DNA from 2 places in the Kitasatospora sp. NPDC096140 genome. Region 2 is predicted to be linked to the other one. Evidence: riboswitches for the same ligand, from Rfam matches in the RefSeq annotation. Region 2 holds a riboswitch; the other holds the start of a gene.

Region 1 (10,085 bases), on a different contig from region 2:
GTTCATGGCCGGCAGGCCCTGCTCGTCGGCCAGGTTGAGCTCGATCTCCAGCCCCATCACGGCCCGCGGCCGGTCGAAGCGGTCCTCCCGCAGCATCCGCCCCAGTGCCTCCTGACAGGCCTGGAGCTTGCGCCGGTACAGCTGCCGGTCCGCCAGATCCGCCCGAGTCGCCACGACCTTCTCGCCCACGGTCCCCTCCTTCTGAGACACCCCGTTGAGCCACCCGGCCGACCGACCGTGGAAGCATCATGCCCACCTCGAAGATCGATACCCGAATGCTTGTACTGGCTTGCAATGCAAGGCAACTGACGGAATATCAGACCATCTGCAGACTTGCCCGGCGCCACCGCCTGTGATAAACAGATCACCCTGCGCTTCTGTTCGATGGAATTCGCACAGCCCTCCGGCCGGTCGGCTCCCGCCTCGGAACCCCTCGTCGACGGCGGCGACCGCGCCGGCACCGCGATCCTGCACAACCGGACACGGCCAGGCCCCGTCACCGATGACGCGCCGCGCCATGCCGGTATGCCGCACTCGCACGCCGATCTCGCTTGGAGAGGCGGACCCCGCCATGACTCTGCAGACCCCCCAGCCCCCGCCGAGCGCCCTGCGCGCGGTCCTGGGTGCACTCGACTCGGAGACCGCGCTGCGCCAGCCCGCCGCCGCAGCGCTGCGTCATCCGGCCGGCCCCCTGGTCCCCGCGCATCCGCTCGCGGTGCACGTCCTGGACGGCCCGCGCCCCGAACTCCCCGCCGCCCGCCGCACCGGGTGGCGCTTCCTGATCAAGGACGGCGCCGACGTGGCCGCCGCCGCCGAGGTGGTGCAGGCCGTCGAGGGCCACACCTTCTCCCACTTCACCGCCGGCCCCTACCTCGACTCCACGGTCCGGGCGCTGCGCGAGGCCTGGCAGCTCGCCCAGAGCTCCCGGATCCGCCAGCAGCCCCGACTGCTGACCTTCCCCGGCCAGTACGCGACGGCGCTCTGGCTGCACAGCCCCGACACCGGCCCGGCCGCCGACCTGCTGATCCCGCTCGCCCCGGCCCCGCTCGGCGTCACCGCCCACCGCGCCTACCCCGCCGCCGAACTCCTGCCGCTGCTCGCCCGGGCCCCGCTCGTCAGGCCGCTGCTGCTCGGCTCCCCCTGAAACGCCCGCATCCGTACGGGCCGCCGGACCACCCGCCCGGCGGCCCTCCGCCGTGCCCGCGCGCCGGCCCGCCCTCCCCGTGCCCGCGCACCGGCCGACTCTCCCCCGCCGCCGACGGCCCCGACGACCCTCCGCCCCGCGCCCACGTCCGCGCCCGCAGCCGGGGTCGGAACACGTCACCCGAACGGGCTGCCCACCGGGCGACAGCCGGGTGCCACCCGAACGGGGCATCCGCCATGGCCCGATCGGGCCATCCCCCACCTGATCCACCGGTGCGCGATTTCCCGCCGGCCCCACCTGAACGGGTGATCTCTGCCCGGGAGTTGTGGCGCATGTCACGAAATGCCTGCGAGCACGTCCGCAGATGCCGACACTGGGAACCAGCGTGGAAGGACCACCTGTCCTACCCACTTGAGCGCCGGTCAACACCTGGTCGGCGTGCGGACAGGATCCGACTACCGCGGCGGCCTCCGGACGGTACGACCTCCGGCGACCGCACCACGGGGAGGATCGCAGAGCGAAGCGAGGGTACGCGTATGTGCCAGCACCGTCCTGAGTGCCCATCGGCCGAGTCCGAGGACCGCGAAGCGGCCGTGTCGGTGGCCTGCCACCCGGAGCAGGGCTGGAGCCTGCTCTGCAACGGCGTCGTCCTGTTCGAGGACACCGGAGAGCTGCTGCCGGACGGCCGGGTGATCGCCCCGCGCCGCCCCGTCGCCCACGCGGCCTGACCGCGCGGTCCGACCGTACGGCGGGCGCGGCCGCCGGATCGATCGCCGTACGGGCAGGGCCCCGGCGGAGAGTTCCGCCGGGGCCCTGCCGTGCGTCCGGCCGCCGTGGCGGCCGGATCCGTCAGACGCCGTACTCGTCCAGCGGCGGGCAGGAGCAGACCAGGTTGCGGTCGCCGTACGCGCCGTCGATCCGGCTCACCGGCGGCCAGTACTTGTCCGCCGGGTTCACGCCCGCCGGGAAGACCGCGTCCTGCCGCGAGTAGCCGTGTGCCCAGTCGCCGGCCAGCTCGGCGGCGGTGTGCGGGGCGTTGCGCAGCGGGTTGTCGTCGGCCGCCCACTCGCCCGAGCCGACCTTGTCGATCTCGGCCCGGATCTCGATCATCGCGTCGCAGAAGCGGTCGATCTCGTGCAGGTCCTCGGACTCGGTCGGCTCGATCATCAGCGTGCCGGCCACCGGGAAGGACATCGTCGGCGCGTGGAAGCCGTAGTCGATCAGGCGCTTGGCGATGTCGTCCACCGTCACGCCCGTCTCCTTGGTCAGCGGGCGCAGGTCGATGATGCACTCGTGGGCGACCAGCCCGCCCGGGCCGGTGTAGAGCACCGGGAAGTGCGGCGCCAGGCGCTTGGCGATGTAGTTGGCGTTCAGCACCGCGACCTGGGTGGCGTGCTTGAGGCCCTCGCCGCCCATCAGCCGGACGTACGCCCAGGAGATCGGCAGGATCGCCGCCGAGCCCCACGGCGCGGCCGAGATCGGACCGACACCGGTGGCCGGACCGGCCTCCGCCTGCAGCGGGTGGTTCGGCAGGTACGGCGCCAGGTGGGCGCGCACCGCGACCGGGCCGACGCCCGGACCGCCGCCGCCGTGCGGGATGCAGAAGGTCTTGTGCAGGTTCAGGTGCGAGACGTCCGCGCCGAACTTGCCCGGCTTGGCCAGACCGACCAGGGCGTTCAGGTTGGCGCCGTCCACGTAGACCTGGCCGCCGGCCTCGTGCACCATCGCGCAGATCTGGGTGATCTCGGTCTCGTACACGCCGTGGGTCGACGGGTAGGTGACCATCAGCACCGACAGGCTGTCGCGGTGCTGCTCGATCTTGGCCTTCAGGTCCTCGACGTCCACGTCGCCGTCGACCAGGGTCTTCACCACGACCACGCGCATGCCGGCCATCACGGCGGAAGCCGCGTTGGTGCCGTGCGCCGAGGACGGGATCAGGCAGACGTCACGCTGGGTGTCGCCGTTGGCGTGGTGGTAGGCGCGGACGGCCAGCAGGCCGGCCAGCTCGCCCTGGGAGCCCGCGTTCGGCTGGATCGAGACCGCGTCGTAGCCGGTCACCTCGACCAGCTGCTGCTCCAGCTGGCGGATCAGGGTCAGGTAGCCCTGGGCCTGGTCGATCGGCGCGAAGGGGTGGAGCTGGCCGAACTCCGGCCAGGTCACGGCCTCCATCTCGGTGGTCGCGTTGAGCTTCATGGTGCAGGAGCCCAGCGGGATCATGCCGCGGTCCAGCGCGTAGTCCCGGTCCGACAGGCGGCGCAGGTAGCGCAGCATGGCGGTCTCCGAGCGGTGGCTGTGGAAGACCGGGTGGGTCAGGTACTCGTCCTCGCGCAGCAGGGCGCCCGGCAGCGCGTCGGCGGTCTCGGCGACCTCGACCGCCTCGACGCCGAACGCGGCCCAGACGCCGGCCAGGTGCTCGCGGGTGGTGGTCTCGTCGGTGGAGATCGAGATCCGGTCCGCGCCGTCCTGGTGGACGTTGATGCCGTTGGCGCGGGCGGCGGCGGCGATCTCGGCGGCGCGGCCCGGGACGACGGCGGTGACGGTGTCGAAGAACTCGCCGTGCAGCAGCTCGACGCCGCCGGCCCGCAGGCCCTCGGCGAGGGCGGCGGCGTACCGGTGGGTGCGGCGGGCGATGTCGGCCAGGCCGTCCGGGCCGTGGTAGACGGCGTACATCGAGGCCATGACGGCGAGCAGCACCTGGGCGGTGCAGATGTTGCTGGTGGCCTTCTCGCGGCGGATGTGCTGCTCGCGGGTCTGCAGCGCCAGGCGGTAGGCGCGGTTGCCGTCGGAGTCGACGGAGACGCCGACCAGGCGGCCGGGCAGCGAGCGGGCGTACTCGGCGCGCACCGAGAGGTAGCCGGCGTGCGGGCCGCCGAAGCCCATCGGCACGCCGAAGCGCTGCGAGGTGCCGCAGGCGATGTCGGCGCCCAGCGAGCCGGGGGACTTGAGCAGGGTCAGCGCCAGCAGGTCGGCGGCGACGGCGACGATCGCGCCCAGGCCGTGCGCCTGCTCGATCACCGGGGTGAGGTCGCGGACCACACCGGTGGCGCCCGGGTACTGCAGCAGCACGCCGAAGACGCCGCGCTCGGCGATCTCGGCCGGGATGCCCTCGGACAGGTCGGCGACGACGACCTCGACACCGGTCGGCACCGCGCGGGTGTTGATCACCGCGATGGTCTGCGGCAGGGTCTCGGCGTCGACCAGGAAGACGCCGCCCTTGACCTTGGTGACGCGGCGGGCCAGCGCCATCGCCTCGGCGGCCGCGGTGCCCTCGTCCAGCAGCGAGGAGCCGGAGGTCGGCAGGCCCGTCAGGTCGGAGACCAGGGTCTGGAAGTTGAGCAGCGCCTCCAGGCGGCCCTGGGAGATCTCCGGCTGGTACGGGGTGTAGGCGGTGTACCAGGCCGGGTTCTCCATGACGTTGCGCAGGATCACCGGCGGGGTGAAGGTGCCGTAGTAGCCCAGGCCGATCATCGGCTGGAGCACCTGGTTGCGGCCGGCCAGCTCGCGCAGCTCGGCGAGGACCTGCGCCTCGGACCGGCCGGCGGGCAGGTCCAGGCCGGTGATGGAGCGGATCGCCTCGGGCACGGCGGTGGCGGCGAGCTCGTCCAGCGAGCCGTAGCCGACGGACGCCAGCATCTTCTCCTGCGCGGCGGCGTCGGGGCCGATGTGGCGGTTCTCGAAGGGGCTGGCCAGCTCAAGCTCGGTGAGGGTCGAGGCGCCGGTGGGGCGTCCCGCGTTCGGCTGGGCGTTCATGTGGTCGAGGCCTCCTGGTCACGGACCGGCGGGGGTACGCACGCCGGCCGACCTTCCCGCTGCGGACAGCGAACTCAGCCGTGGCGGGCGAACCCGACAGGCCTCCCCCTCTGTCATCGGGACCTGAGAGCTTCGCCCGCACGGAGCGCGCTGTGAGCGCTCCGTCGGCTTGCACCGTCGGTGAGGGTGGTGGTCGCCGGCTTCCGTGCCGACACTCCTGCCCTGCTTTCCAGAGTGACCTACCCCACACGGTACGGATGCCTGAGAGATTCCGGGGAGGAGTTGCTCCTTCGGCGCTCCGACCAGCGGTTTTCGCGGCGGAGACTCTCCCGAGCGGGCTCTGCGGTCGCCGCCCAGGGTACCAGCGGGAGGCCTTCCGATCACGGGTGCTTCAGGTCACGCCGGGTCTACGCGCGTCCCCCGGACGGCGCAGCACGCAGCCCGTCCGGCGCACCCCGGTCGCGCCCGTCCGATTCATGGCATTTGGTGTGAAGTGGCGGACGGAACGGGTGCTCCGGCCGCCTTCCTGCGGGGGTTCCGCAGGCCCAGCGCCCTGGAGGAATGAGTGCAGACCGACATCGACCCCCGGGACCTCATCGGCCACAAGGCGGTCGACCGCAACGGAGACAAGATCGGCACGGTCGACGAGGTCTATCTGGACGATGCCACCGGACGGCCCGAGTGGGCCGCCGTCCGGACCGGCATCTTCGGCCGGGACGCCTTCGTCCCGCTCACCACGAGCGACTTCTCCGGCGAAGAGCTCCGGGTCCCGTACGACAAGTCGCTGGTCAAGGAGTCCCCGGACTTCGGTGTGGGCCAGCACCTGTCCCCCGCCCAGGAACTCCAGCTCTACCGCTACTACGGCCTCGACACCCCGGGGAGCGACGACCCGGCCGGTGAGAGCGGCGGCCACGCCGCGCAGTCCGACCTCGACTTCGGCACCGCCCCGGCCGCCGCGCCCGCGACGGCTGCGGCGGCTGCGGCCACGGCCACGGCCACCACCACCAAGCCGCTCGCCCTCCGCTCGCCCGAGCCCGCCCCGACCGACACCAGCACCGCCCCGGAGGCCCACGTGCGCACCCTCAGTGCCCCCGCACCCGCCCACGCTCCCGCTCCCGCTCCCGCCGTCACGCCTCCCGTCGAGCCCAAGCCGCAACCGCAGCCGCAACCGCACCCGCAGTCGCAGCCGGCCGAGAGCACCGTGGGCGCCGCCGCTCCCGCCCCCACCGACCCGGTCGAGATCACCTGCCGCGAGGAGCGACTGGAGGTCACCACCGAGTGGCACACCGTGGGCACCGCGAAGCTGCGCAAGTACGTGACGACCGAGCAGATCGAGCGCCGGGTCCCGGTGGTCCGCGAGCGCGTCCGGGTCGAGCGGATTCCGGTCGGCGAGGCCGAGCGCGCCTCCCTCACCGAGAAGGAGATCGCCGAGGCCGTCGAGGAGGTCACCCTCCGCGAGGAGCGTCCGGTGGTGCACAAGTACCTCGCCCCCGTCGAGCGCGTCCGCCTCGTCGTCGAGCGCTACACCGCCGAGGAGGTGATCCGGGACGAAGTCCGCCGCGAACACGTCGAGGTCCACGACGACACCCCCGCCGAGATCGCCGAGGGCCCACGCCCGTCACCGGCCGCTCCCGCCCCGGAGACCTCCCGCCCCGCCGCCATGCGCCCCCTCGTCTGACCAGCACCCCACCGAGGGCCCCGACCACCCGGCCGGGGCCCTTTTCCCATGCCCGGGCACCCGCTGCGACGGCCACCCCCGGCCCGCCACAGGCGCCCGACGGACGCCCGGCACTCCGCCTTTGCCAAAGCTTAACCACTCGATATTTGACACTCTGAAGTATCTCCCTGCATGGTTACTTCAGTTCATTCACTATGTACGGGAGGAAGCAACCGTGAGTGAGGCACCCCAGCCCACCACCGCGGCCGAGAAGCAGAGCAGCACCCGGGTCCTGCCGGCCCTCATCCTGGCGATGCTGTCGTTCAGCGTGGTGCAGACCGCGGTCGTCCCGATCCTGCCCTCGCTGGCCAAGGAACTGAGCGTCTCGGGCTCCAGCATCACCTGGCTGATGACCGCCAACCTGCTCTCCGCCGCAGTGCTGACTCCCCTCCTCGGCCGCTTCGGCGACCTCCGGGGCCGTAAGCCGATGCTGCTGATCTCGCTGGCCGGTCTGGTCGCCGGCTCGGCACTGGCGGTCACCACCCACTCCTTCACGTGGCTGGTCGTCGCCCGCGTCCTGCAGGGCGCCGGCGGTGGCGTGATGCCGCTGGCGATCAGCATCGTCCGCGACGAGCTGCCCAAGCAGAAGGTGACCGGCGGCGTCGCCGCCATCAGCGCCTCGATGGGCGTCGGCTCCGGCCTCGGCCTGGTCGCGACCGGTCTCCTGCTGGAGCACTGGAACTACAAGTCGATCTTCTGGATGGGCCTGGTCTTCGGCCTGATCGCCGTCGCCCTGGTCGCCTTCCGCGTCCCGTCCGACCCGGTCACCGACAAGGAGGGCGGCGCCGACCCGCTCGGCGCGATCACCCTGGCCGGCTGGCTCTCCGCACTGCTCGTCGCGGTCAGCCAGGGCAACCACTGGGGCTGGACCTCCACCAAGACCCTCGGCCTCTTCGCCGTCGCCGCCGTCGTCGCCCTGGTCTGGGGCATCATCGAGACCAAGGTCAAGCACCCGCTCGTGGACATGAAGATGATGTCCCGCCCGGCCGTCGCCTTCACCAACACCGCGGGCCTGCTCATCGGCTTCGGCATGTACGGCTCCTTCATGGTCATCAGCAACTTCGCCCAGACCCCGGAGAAGCTGACCCACTACGGCTTCACCGCCACCGTCCTGCACGCCGGTGTCATGCTGCTGCCGTCCGCGATCGGCTCGATGGTGGCCGCCCCGCTCGGCGCGGTGCTGATCGCCCGTCGCGGTCCGCGTCTGCCGCTGGTCCTCGGTGGTGTCCTCGGCGCCATCGCGATGGCCTACCTGGCCCTGCGGCACAGCCACGAGGGCGACATCTACACCGCCTCGGCGATCTTCGGCCTGGGCGTCGGCCTCGCGTTCGCCGCGATGCCGGCCTACATCAACGGCGCCGTGCCGGTCGAGCAGAGCGGCATCGCCAACGGCATGAACTCGGTGCTGCGCACCGTCGGTGGCGCGATCGGCACCGCCGTGATGGCCGCCATCCTGACCGGCGACACCATGAAGCTGCCGCCGCAGATCCCGCTGACGCTGCCCACCCTGGACGCCTACAAGCACGCGTTCTGGACGGCGGCCGTGGTCTGCATCGTCGCCGGTGTCGTCCCGTTCCTGATCCGCACCGTCAAGCCGGCCGCTCCCCTGACCGTCGTCGAGGGCTCGGCCCAGCAGGACTCCAGCGACAAGCTGGTGAAGACCGACGCCTGACGAGGCGTCCGGCCCCGCGCTCAGGGACAGGGCGCGGGGCCCCGGTCCCCGTACGTCGCGAGGGCATCACGAACGTACGGAGTCCGGCACGGTGATGCGGCTCCACCCGGTACTCCCCCACCGGGTGGGGCCGTTTTCGTGTCCCGGCCCCGTCCGCCCGCGCCCGCCCTCCCGGTCGGCGCCCGCGCCCCCTCTCAGCCCCGCTCGCCCGCCCCGCCGTCCGCGTCCGGGTCCCGGCCTGCGCCCCCGCCCGGATCCACGCCCCCGACAGGGTCCGCGTCCCGGCGCAGCGGCAGCGGCCGGGCCGGCTCCAGCGCCGGGTCGTCCACCGCGAAGGTCCGCACCCGCCCCGGCCCGCTCCACGGCGTCTCGAACCGTACGGTGACCCTCCCGACCCCACTGCCCTGCACCCAGCCCGGCCCGAACTCCGTGTGCCGGACGTCCTGTCCGGGCATCCAGCGCCGGACCACGACGGCCTCCGGCTCCTCCTCGGCCTGCTCGGCCTCGGCCGCCGCCTCCGCGTGCTCCGCCGCCTCCTCCCGCAGGGCCTGGGCGAACAGGTCCTCCTGGGTGTAGTCGGCGAGTTGGGCGACGCCCACACCGAGCAGCCGGACCCCACCGGTGATGTCCACCTGCTCGGCCAGTCGGCGCGCGGTCGCGGTGATCACCGCCTCGTCGTCCGTGGGCCCGCCGAGGGTTTCCGAGCGGGTCAGCGTCGAGAAGTCGAACCGGCGGACCTTGAGCACGACGGTCCGGCCCGAGCGCCCGGCCGCCCGCAGCCGCCGCACGCACCGCGCGGCCAGCGCCTCCACCTCCCGCAGCACCCGGTCCCGGTCGGCCAGGTCCACCTCGTAGGTGTCCTCCACCGAGACGGACTTGGCGTCCTGGTCGGCCACCACGGGCCGCTCGTCCAGCCCTATCGACATGTGGTGGATCCCGGCGCCGTGCGCCCGCCCGAGCAGCTGCACCAGCTCCGCCTCGCCGGCCTCCGCGAGGTCGGCCACGGTGTTCAGCCCGGCCCGCCGCAGCACCTGCTCGGTGGCCGGCCCGATCCCCGGCAGGGCCCGGACGGGCATCGGCCCGAGCACCGCGCGCTCCTGCCCGGGTTCGATCAGCACCAGGCCGTCCGGCTTGGCCTGCTCGGAGGCGATCTTGGCCATCAGCTTGGACCCCGCCGCCCCCACCGAGCCGGTCAGCCCGGTGAGCCGCTCGATGTCCGCCCGCAGATCCTCCGCCAGCGCGAGCACCAGCCGCTCGCCGGTCTCGTGGTCCGTCTCCGCCAGCACCGGGCCGTACGGACCGGCCTCCAGGTCCACGAAGGCCTCGTCCAGGCTGAGCGGCTGCACCAGCGGCGACAGCTCCCGCAGCAGGCCCATCACGATCTCACTGACGTGCCGGTAGGCCTCGAAACGGCCCGACAGGAAGGCCGCGTTGGGGCAGAGCCGCCGCGCCTGCGCCATCGGCATCGCCGAGTGCACCCCGAACTTCCGCGCCTCGTACGAGGCCGTGGAGACCACCCCGCGCCCGCCGAGCCCGCCGACGATCACCGGCTTGCCGCGCAGGCTCGGCTTGGCCGCCTGCTCCACCGCCGCGAAGAAGGCGTCCATGTCGAGGTGGATGATGCTCGGCAGTGATCGCACCCGCCGATCATCGCGCACGGGTCCGACAGTGCGTGCGAACCCGGCCGCGGCCCGGCGGGCGGCCGCCTACGGCTGCGTCCTCGCCGCGTCCGCGAGCGCCTTCGGAATGCCGTCCTCCTTGGGCCCGAGGAACACCGGGTCCGGCCGCAGCCACGCGTTGAC
Region 2 (10,085 bases):
GCTTCGGCGGTGCGGCTGCGGACGTGCGAAAGCTGTAGGAGGAGCGGGTGTTCGCGACAGTGCTTCGTGCACGGGCACTGTCGCCACGCGGCATGGGCTTCGCGTGGACGAGCGGTCGGCGTGCGCGCTCACCTTTGTGGGGTTCCAGGACGCGCGGTGCGTTGCGCAGAACTCTCTGCCATGCGAACTGGCTTGCGCCAGCCCTGACAACCGACAGATGCCCAACTGTGATCTGCAGGCATGCATCTCCCCGATCTCCGGCATATACCTCTTCACATGGCTGTAACAGGCATGTCAAGATGACCGGACCTCATATCCGGAAATCCGTCCGGAAAGCATCGAAGCCGACTTGATGGACAATCAAGTCGGCTTCGTGGCAAGGATTTCGGGTTTGGCAATCAGCGCCCGGGGTAGCCCGGCCACGGCTGCTGGGGCTGCTGCTGCCAGCCCGGCGCAGGCGCCTGTGTGCCGTACGCCCACCCCGGCGTCGGCTGCCCCGGCATCGACGGCCCCGGGTACGCGGGCGGCGGCACCGGCGGGTACGGACCGGTCGCCGGGCGCCCGGACTCCCGGTCGAAGAACGGCCGCGAGTTGGCGCGCATCCACAGCGCCACCGGGTCGTACTCGTCCGACATCGCCACCGTGGACACCGCGAGCCCCTCCGGGGCCACCGCGATCGCCCGCTGCATCAGGGCGCGCACCGCCTCCACCGCGGGCGGAGAACTCTCGTACAGGTCCAGGCCGATCGCCAGGTACGGCTCCCCCACCGCCGGCTGCACCCAGGCCCGGCGCAGCGCCCGCACCGCGCGCACCTCACCGGCCTGCCGCTCCAGCAGCGCGAAGAACGGCTGCGCGTTGACCTGCGGCTCGCTCAGCTTCAGCGGACCGGCCGGCAGCCGGTCCAGGCCCGCGGCGATCCGCCGCAGGTCGGCCCAGGGCACGCCGACACCGCCACCGGGGGCGTGCGGGTTGAGCCACAGGCCCCAGCGGGTGCGGTACAGCGACGCGGCGATCTCCCGGCCGGAGATGACCTCGTGGGCCCGCGCCCAGCCGGACGCGGCGAGCTGCTCGGGCGAGGTGACGGCCGGCGCGTAGCCGTGGCCGCTGATCTCCATGTTCCCGTACTGCGCGTCCGGACTGCCCGGCGTGCCGTGCCAGAGCAGCATCCAGACCCGGCCGTCCGCCAGCGCGTGCAGCAGTCGCTCGTACGCGTCGTAGCGCTCCGGCGCGACCTCGCGCAGGGCGTGCTCCAACACGCCGGGGTCCGCTCCCGGGTGCCCGGCCGGGGCCTGGCCCCAGGGCCCCGGCGCCCCGCCCGCTCCCGTTCCCGCACTCATGCGCCCACCTCGCCGCGCCTCTTTCCTCGAACCCGCCGGCCCGTCGGCCGTCTGCACGCACCCTATGGCGCGGCACCGGCCACCGCCACGGCGACGTGCCTACGAACGAACCCCGCTCACACCCGCGTGTAGAAAGGCATTACCCGGGTGAGCAGCCACTCGACCACCGGGTCGTCGGCGAGGTCGAGCAGTACGAGGTGGACGCCACCCGGCAGCGGCGCGGTTCCCAGCGCTCGGCCGAGCGCGTCGTTCACCGCGGCCGGCTCGGCCGGGGCCGCCGGATCCAACTGGACGCCCACGAACATCACGGTCGGCTCGCCCTCGATGCTGGCCAGCGCCCGGCGCGCGGTCAACACCCCGGGAAGGGCCGAAAGTTCGGCCCGGCAGGCGGCCAGGAAGTGCTCCGGGTCCTCGCCCGGCACCGGCTCGCGCAACGCCACCCGGCCGCCGGTCGGCGCCGCCGGATCCTCCGCGCCCTCCCAGCGGTCCTCGCGCGGACCGCGGCGCAGCTCGGCCACGCCCTGCGGCGGCACGGGGATGCCCACCGCCGCCTCCGGGTTCACCGCGATGCCCACGCCCAGCGGCAGCCCGCGGGCGAACTCCCAGACCGGCGCGATCGCGAAGGCCATCCCCGGCGCCTGCTGCAGGAACACCTCCTGCGAGGAGAACACCGGCACGTACGGGTCGCCGCCCAGCTCGATGATCGGCAGGTCCAGCGCCTGCCCCTGCGGGTCGGCCCCGGCCGGCAGCGGCACCCACACCTGGCTGCGGGCCAGCACCTCGATCACCCGCGGCGTCGCGCCCGGGTCGCCCATGGCCGCGGTCAGCACCTGCTCCAGCTCGTTGGCCGGCCACGTGCCACCCGACGGTGCCCCCTCGGGACCGCCCCACCCCTGCTGCTGCTCCACCGGGTACCCCATGCGCCGCCGATTCCGCCCTCTGCCGGTCGGCCGCCCTCTGCTGCGCCGACGCGGAGCAGTCTAGGGCCCGTGTTCGGGACGGCGCGGGGTGGTCGGGTCCGCCGTTCCCGCCCGATCCGGTCCCCTCCTCCCGTGTGACCGGGTCCCCTCTCCCTTCCCGGTCCGGGACGTGCCATGATGTGCGCGTCCGACGGCATGCGCCGCGGGCTCCACAACTCCATACCGGCCGCTCGAACCCGCGCGGGAGAGCCCGGAGTGCCGCCAGCGTGGCGGCAGAGCCGGCGCCGAAGGAGCAAGTCCTCCCCGGAATCTCTCAGGCCCCCCTACCGCACGGGTTAGGCACATCTGGAAAGCGGCGCACGGCCCTGTCGCGCGCCCACCCACGGTGCAAGCCGCCATGCTGTCCCCCAAGCTGGAAACAGCTGCGGGCCGGCGGGCGGTGAAGCTCTCAGGTTCGACGACAGATGGGGAGACCCACGCCGCCGCATGCCCGCGCGCAGGGTCGGCCCCCGAGCGGGTCCGGTCCGGCGCGTGCACCCCTGAGTGCCCCGACCGAGGAGTTCCTGGCCATGTCGTCCCTCCGCCTGACCGCGCTCGACGCGCTGCACCGCGCCCTCGGCGCGACCATGACCGACTTCGCCGGCTGGGACATGCCGCTGCGCTACGGCAGCGAGCGCGAGGAGCACCTCGCCGTCCGCACCAAGGCCGGTCTGTTCGACCTCTCCCACATGGGCGAGATCACCGTCACCGGCCCGCAGGCCGGCGAGATGCTGGACCACGCGCTGGTCGGCTTCGTCTCCGCGCTGGGCGTGCTGCGCGCCCGCTACACCATGATCTGCGCCGAGGACGGCGGCATCCTGGACGACCTGATCGTCTACCGCCTGCGCGAGGACGCCTTCCTGGTCGTCGCCAACGCCTCCAACGCCCAGCTGGTCCTCGACGAGCTGATCGCCCGCGCCAAGGGCTTCGACGCCGTCGTCACCGACGACCGCGACACCTACGCGCTGATCGCCGTCCAGGGCCCGGAGTCGACCGCCATCCTGGCCGGGACCACCGACGCCGACCTGCCCGGCCTGAAGTACTACGCGATCCTCCCGGCCCAGGTCGCCGGCCGTGAGGTGCTGCTGGCCCGCACCGGCTACACCGGCGAGGACGGCTTCGAGATCTTCTGCCGCCCGGCCGACGCCGAGGAGATCTGGCAGGCGCTGACCGCCGCCGGCGAGGGCCGCGGTCTGGTCCCGTGCGGCCTGTCCTGCCGCGACACGCTGCGCCTGGAGGCGGGCATGCCGCTGTACGGGCACGAGCTGTCCACCGACCTCACCCCGTTCGACGCGGGCCTGGGCCGGGTCGTCCGCTTCGACAAGACCACCAACGAGGGCGCCTTCGTCGGCCGCAAGGCGCTGGAGCAGGCCGCCGCCGCGGCCGAGGCCAACCCGCCGCGGGTGCTGGTCGGCCTGGTCTCCGAGGGCAAGCGCGTCCCGCGCGCCGAGTACACCGTGGTCTCCGCCGACGGTGCCCCGATCGGCCGGATCACCTCCGGCGCGCCGTCCCCGACGCTGGGGCAGCCGATCGCGATGGCCTACGTCGACGCGGCGCACGCCGCTCCGGGCAGCACCGTCGCGGTGGACGTCCGCGGCAAGCACGAGCCGGTCCGGGTCGTGGCGCTGCCCTTCTACAAGCGCGCCCGCTGACGCCCGTCAGGGCCCCCCGTTTTCCCATAGACGCAGGTCGAAGCCGTCCGCGCGGCGGCCCGCTTCGTCGTACCCGCTTCCCATCCTGGAGAATGACGCCATGAGCAACCCCGAGCACCTGAAGTACACCGAAGAGCACGAGTGGCTGACCGACGCCGAGGACGGTGTCTCCACCATCGGCATCACCGAGCACGCCGCCACCGCCCTCGGTGACATCGTCTACGTGCAGCTGCCCGAGGTGGGCGACGAGGTGACCGCCGGCGAGACCTGCGGCGAGCTGGAGTCCACCAAGTCCGTCAGCGACCTGTACTCCCCGGTGACCGGCGAGGTCGTCGAGATCAACCAGGACGTCCTGGACAACAACGGCCTGGTCAACGACGCCCCGTTCGAGGGCGGCTGGCTGTTCAAGGTGCGCGTGGCTTCCACCGGCAAGCTGCTCAGCGCGGACGAGTACAACGCCTTCATCAAGGCCTGACCCGCTCGTGACCGGGCGGGCCGCGCGTGCGTCGGCCCGCCCCCACCGGGGCCCCCTTTCCTCCTCCACCGGGAAGACACCATGACGGTTCTCAACCAGTCCCTGCACGCCCTCGACCCGGAGATCGCCGCCGCGGTCGACGCCGAGCTGCACCGCCAGCAGACCACGCTGGAAATGATCGCCTCCGAGAACTTCGCCCCGGTGGCGGTCATGGAGGCCCAGGGCTCGGTGCTCACCAACAAGTACGCCGAGGGCTACCCCGGCCGTCGCTACTACGGCGGCTGCGAGCACGTCGACGTGGTCGAGCAGATCGCGATCGACCGCATCAAGGCCCTGTTCGGCGCCGAGCACGCCAACGTGCAGCCGCACTCCGGCGCGCAGGCCAACGCCGCCGCGATGTTCGCGCTGATCCAGCCGGGCGACACCATCCTGGGCCTGAACCTGGCGCACGGCGGTCACCTGACCCACGGCATGAAGATCAACTTCTCCGGCAAGCTCTACAACGTGGTCGCGTACCACGTGGACGAGAAGACCGGCCAGGTCGACATGGCCGAGGTCGAGCGCCTCGCCAAGGAGCACCAGCCCAAGCTGATCATCGCCGGCTGGTCCGCCTACCCGCGCCAGCTGGACTTCGCCGAGTTCCGCCGGGTCGCCGACGAGGTCGGCGCGCTGCTCATGGTGGACATGGCGCACTTCGCCGGCCTGGTGGCCGCGGGCCTGCACCCGAACCCGGTGCCCTACGCCGACGTGGTCACCACCACCACCCACAAGACCCTGGGCGGCCCGCGCGGCGGCGTCATCCTGTCCAAGGCCGAGTACGCCAAGAAGATCAACTCCGCGGTCTTCCCCGGCCAGCAGGGCGGCCCGCTGGAGCACGTGATCGCCGGCAAGGCGGTCGCCTTCAAGGTCGCGGCCTCGGAGGAGTTCAAGGAGCGCCAGCAGCGCACCCTGGACGGCGCGCGCATCCTGGCCGAGCGCCTGCTGCAGGCCGACGTCGCCGAGGCCGGCGCGTCCGTCCTGTCCGGCGGCACCGACGTCCACCTGGTCCTGGTCGACCTGCGCAACAGCCAGCTCGACGGCCAGCAGGCCGAGGACCGTCTGCACGAGGTCGGCATCACGGTCAACCGCAACGCGATCCCGAACGACCCCCGCCCGCCGATGGTCACCTCCGGCCTGCGCATCGGCACCCCGGCCCTGGCCACCCGCGGCTTCCAGGCCGAGGACTTCCGCGAGGTCGCCGACATCATCGCCGAGGCGCTCAAGCCCGCCTTCGACGAGACCGTCGCCGCCGCGCTGAAGGCCCGCGTCACCGCGCTGGCCGACAAGTACCCGCTGTACCCGAACCTGGCCAACCAGGACTAGTCCGTAGCGGCCGGGAGTGGACGACCGGCCGGTGGACAGGGCCCGAGTGACCGGCCTCACCCCGCCGGTGGACCAGGGACCCCGGGGCACCGCGCACACTGGACAGTGCGCGCGGTGCCCCGTCCCGTGTCGGCTCGCGCCCGCCCACCCGAAGCAAGCAAGCCCCCCCACGCCCCGCCCGCAAGTCCTTCCACGAGACCAGACAAGGACGTCCTCCGTGGCCATCAGTGTCTTCGACCTCTTCTCCATCGGCATCGGCCCGTCGAGCTCCCACACCGTGGGTCCGATGCGTGCCGCCCGGATGTTCGCCCGCCGACTGCGGTCCGAAGGCCTGTTGGCCCAGGTGACGGGTGTGCGCGCCGAGCTGTACGGCTCGCTCGGTGCCACCGGCCACGGCCACGGCACCCCGAAGGCCGTCCTGCTCGGCCTGGAGAACAACTCGCCCCGCACCGTCGACGTCGACCAGGCCGACAAGGACGTCGAGCGGATCACCGCCGAGAAGCGGATCAACCTGCTCGGCGAGCACGTCATCGACTTCGACCCCGACAGCCAGCTCGTGCTGCACCGCCGCCGCTCGCTGCCCTACCACGCCAACGGCATGACCCTCTGGGCCTTCGCGGCGGACGGCTCGACGCTGCTGGAGAAGACCTACTACTCGGTCGGCGGCGGCTTCGTCGTCGACGAGGACGCCATCGGCGCGGACCGGGTCAAGCCCGACGACACCGCGCTGCGCTACCCCTTCCGCACCGGCGAGGAGCTGCTGCGGCTCACCCGCGAGACCGGCCTGTCCATCTCCGGCCTGATGCTGGAGAACGAGAAGGCCTGGCGCAGCGAGGAGGAGATCCGCACCGGCCTGCTGGAGATCTGGGCCGTGATGCAGGAGTGCGTCCGGGCCGGCATGAGCCGCGAGGGCATCCTGCCGGGCGGCCTCAAGGTCCGCCGCCGCGCCGCCTCGGGGGCCCGGGCGCTGCGCGCCGAGGGGATCGGGCCGGCCAACGCGATGGAGTGGGTGACCCTCTACGCGATGGCGGTCAACGAGGAGAACGCCTCGGGCCGCCGGGTGGTCACCGCGCCGACCAACGGCGCGGCGGGCATCATCCCGGCCGTCCTGCACTACTACCTGAACTTCATCCCGGGTGCCGACGACGACGGCATCGTCCGCTTCCTGCTCGCGGCCGGCGCGATCGGCATGCTGTTCAAGGAGAACGCCTCCATCTCCGGCGCCGAGGTCGGCTGCCAGGGCGAGGTCGGCTCCGCCTGCTCGATGGCCGCGGGCGGCCTCGCCGAGGTCCTCGGCGGCACCCCCGAGCAGGTCGAGAACGCCGCCGAGATCGGCATCGAGCACAACCTCGGCCTCACCTGCGACCCGGTCGGCGGCCTCGTCCAGATCCCCTGCATCGAGCGCAACGGCATGGCGTCGGTCAAGGCCGTCACCGCCGCCCGGATGGCGCTGCGCGGCGACGGCCGGCACCACGTCTCGCTGGACAAGGCGATCAAGACGATGAAGGAGACCGGGGCCGACATGAAGATCAAGTACAAGGAGACCTCGCGCGGCGGCCTCGCCGTGAACGTCATCGAGTGCTGATCCACGGCTGACCGGGCCCAGGCCCCCGGGCGGATTCCCCTCCGCCCGGGGGCCTTCGTCCTTCCGGTGCGCATTTTCACTGGCCGACCGACCGTCAGGAGGTCCATAATCACGGCCAGTTGGTTCACGCCGAAGGGGGAGGCGGATGACCTTCCGGCCCGGGCCGGTGCGGCCCGACGAGCCACCCGGACCACCCACGCCGCCCGACGAGCCGCCACCGTCGCCCCACGCGAAGTCCGAGGCCACCCGGCTGCTCTGCGCCGGGGTCTACCTCGACCCGGACTACCGGCGACGCGTCATCACCGAACTGGTCGAGCACGACGAGCGTTCCGTCCCGCCGTCCCTGGGCTTCGACCTGGTCACCGTCCTGGCGCACGCCCTGCGGGCCCGGGCGCTGGAGATCCGCACCGGCGCCGTGCTCGCCGCGCTCTGGTCGGGCTTCTTCCTCACCGACTACTGGGCGCTGATCCGGCACCCGCCGTCCGCCGACTACTGGAAGGCGTACGGCGAGGGGCTGACCAGCGGGTACCACGACTACGACCCGTACGGCCGGGAGTCGGTGTCCGACACCGCATGGGGTGCGATCTCCCACTACCTGCCGCCCTTCACGGCGACCTTCGCCGTCCTGTACGCCGTGGTATGCCTGCTGTCCTGGTACGCCAAGCCCCCGGAGGTCCGGCAGCACGCGCTGTACGCCCCCGTCGCTCCGGCCGACTCCCGGGCCTCCGAGCCCCGGCGCACCGCCGCCGGACTGCTCACCGCCCTCGCCGTGACCGCCCAGATCCTTTACTGGGCGCTGGCGTTGACCTCCCTGCAGGACGGGGGCTGGGAGGGCACGCTGTTCCCGCTGGCGCTCGCGGTGACGGTGGGCTGGCACCGCCTCCAGGTCGCCCAGGCCCTCCGGAAGGAGCTGACCCGGGAGAACTTCCCGCGGCACCCACGTCGGGTGCCCTTCCGGCCGCGCTACCTGGAGGTGCAGCGGGCCATCGCCCGGGAGCAGTACTCGCAGCTCGTCGTCTACGACCCGGCCGACCCCTTCCTCGGCGCCGGATTCCCCTTCAAGGCCTGGCAGTTCACCCTGGAACTGAAGCGCCGCAAGACCGGCCCGGTGGCCCCGGAGGGCAGCCTCACCGCCCGCGCCGTCCTCGACCTGGTCGTCCCGCGGCTGGCCGCCCTGCGACAGGCCACCGCCGACATCAGCCTGGACCGGCTGCAGGACCTGGAGATCGAGCACATCGTCTACCTCCCGTACGGCCCGGCGCGCGACGAGGTCCCGCGCGGACCCGAGGAGATCGCCCGGCACATCGCCGAGGCGGTGGACGAGGGCGGCGAGCGGCGCCGGCACTTCCTGCGGATCCGCGTCGGCGCGTGGGACGAACAGGTGGTGCTGACCGTTCAGTTGAGGGTGCACACCCAGGGGAACCTGCTGATGGTGGAGGTCGTCCCGCACGTGCTCGGGCCGGTCCGCCGTGACTACGAGCTGCTCGCGGACGCGGTGGCCCAGCAGGGCACCCGACCCGGACGTCGCGGCCCCGCGATGTCCGCCTTCACCGCCGGCCCGGCCGCGCTCCGCTCGCTGCTGCGCCCGGGCGGCGGCCGGGCCGCCGGCGGGACGGCCGACGACGAGGACCTGCTGACCGTCGCCGCCCGGCCGATCGTCTCCCTGCGCGAGGCCGCCACCACCTCGACCATCTCGATCTTCCAGGAGCTGGACGTCAGACGGTACTTGCGGACGATCGAGCAGCGGATCATCGAGGGCGTCCGCGTCGCACTGGAACAGTCGGGGTACGAGACCGACCGCTTCGACAAGACCGTGATCCAGGTGATGCAGGGCGGGATCCACATCGGCGAGATGAGCGGCGGCGCCGTCGCCACCACCGGGGGCACGGCGCAGTCGGGCGGCACGGCTGCGGCACCACCGTCCGGCGGGAAACCTTCGTAGCCACGCGGATCCGCGTGCATGGGTGGGGAGTTGAGCATTCGAATGAGCGAGGAGCGGAACGTGCGGGACGACGAGGAGACCACGCCCCCGCCGAGCGGCGGGGTCTCGATCGGCGCGATGACCGGCGGAGCCGTCGCCTCGGGCCCCGGCGCCCGGGCGGAGGACCGCTCGCAGCGGGCCGGGGCCCCCGACCCGCTGCCGGACGTGAGCGGCCTGACGGTGCCCGGGTCGGCGCCCGGCGGAGTGTCGATCGGCGCGATGACCGGCGGGGCCGTCGCCGCCGGGAAGGACTCGACGGCCGTCGACGCCTCGGTGCGTCTCACCGCCTCGGGCCGTGAACTCCTCACGGCGATCCAGGCGTTGCACGGTCATCTGCCGATGTTCACCCGGGTCGAGGGCAACGGCGTGGCCGAGGTGGAGCAGGAGCTGGCGGCCGTCGGCACGGCCCTCGAACAGACCGGCACCGCCCCGCGCACCCGGCTGGAACGACTCCGTGACCTCCTGCGGAGCTCGACCACGGTAGTGTCCGGACTCGCCTCGGCGCTGGCAGTCGTCCAGGCGATCGAGCAGTTCCTGCACTGAGCGGGGACCGGGGACAACGGGGGGAACGGCCGTGACGGGCACGTACTGGGACAAGAACAGCCAGCAGTGGGTGAGCCGGCCACCGGCGGGCGGCGCGGCCCCGCCGCCTCCGCCCCCTCCGCAGCAGCCTCCGTCCTACCCGCCCTTCCCGCCGCCACCGCCGGGCGAGCCGCCACTGATCACGACACCGC

Evidence for each region. Region 2 has a riboswitch for glycine ahead of gcvT (glycine cleavage system aminomethyltransferase GcvT). Riboswitches for the same ligand answer to the same signal wherever they lie in the genome.
Region 1: it holds a riboswitch for glycine, as region 2 does, so the genes downstream of both, gcvP (aminomethyl-transferring glycine dehydrogenase) here and gcvT (glycine cleavage system aminomethyltransferase GcvT) in region 2, are expected to answer to the same signal.

What each region holds. Positions count from the first base shown of each region.
Region 1 is NZ_JBEOUW010000076.1:1,406-11,490, forward strand. It holds gene ABT048_RS40060 (glutamate-cysteine ligase family protein) at 1-189, opposite strand, end outside; gene ABT048_RS40065 (hypothetical protein) at 572-1,144, shown strand; gene ABT048_RS40070 (DUF5999 family protein) at 1,681-1,872, shown strand; gene gcvP (aminomethyl-transferring glycine dehydrogenase) at 1,994-4,894, opposite strand; glycine riboswitch at 4,998-5,132, opposite strand; glycine riboswitch at 5,134-5,236, opposite strand; gene ABT048_RS40080 (PRC and DUF2382 domain-containing protein) at 5,460-6,572, shown strand; gene ABT048_RS40085 (MFS transporter) at 6,787-8,283, shown strand; gene ABT048_RS40090 (DNA polymerase IV) at 8,478-9,923, opposite strand; gene ABT048_RS40095 (SanA/YdcF family protein) at 9,990-10,085, opposite strand, start outside.
Region 2 is NZ_JBEOUW010000005.1:132,074-142,158, forward strand. It holds gene ABT048_RS06740 (enhanced serine sensitivity protein SseB C-terminal domain-containing protein) at 399-1,337, opposite strand; gene ABT048_RS06745 (enhanced serine sensitivity protein SseB C-terminal domain-containing protein) at 1,454-2,257, opposite strand; glycine riboswitch at 2,489-2,596, shown strand; gene gcvT (glycine cleavage system aminomethyltransferase GcvT) at 2,827-3,948, shown strand; gene gcvH (glycine cleavage system protein GcvH) at 4,049-4,423, shown strand; gene glyA (serine hydroxymethyltransferase) at 4,505-5,785, shown strand; gene ABT048_RS06765 (L-serine ammonia-lyase) at 6,003-7,370, shown strand; gene ABT048_RS06770 (AbeC-like domain-containing protein) at 7,516-9,312, shown strand; gene ABT048_RS06775 (hypothetical protein) at 9,355-9,894, shown strand.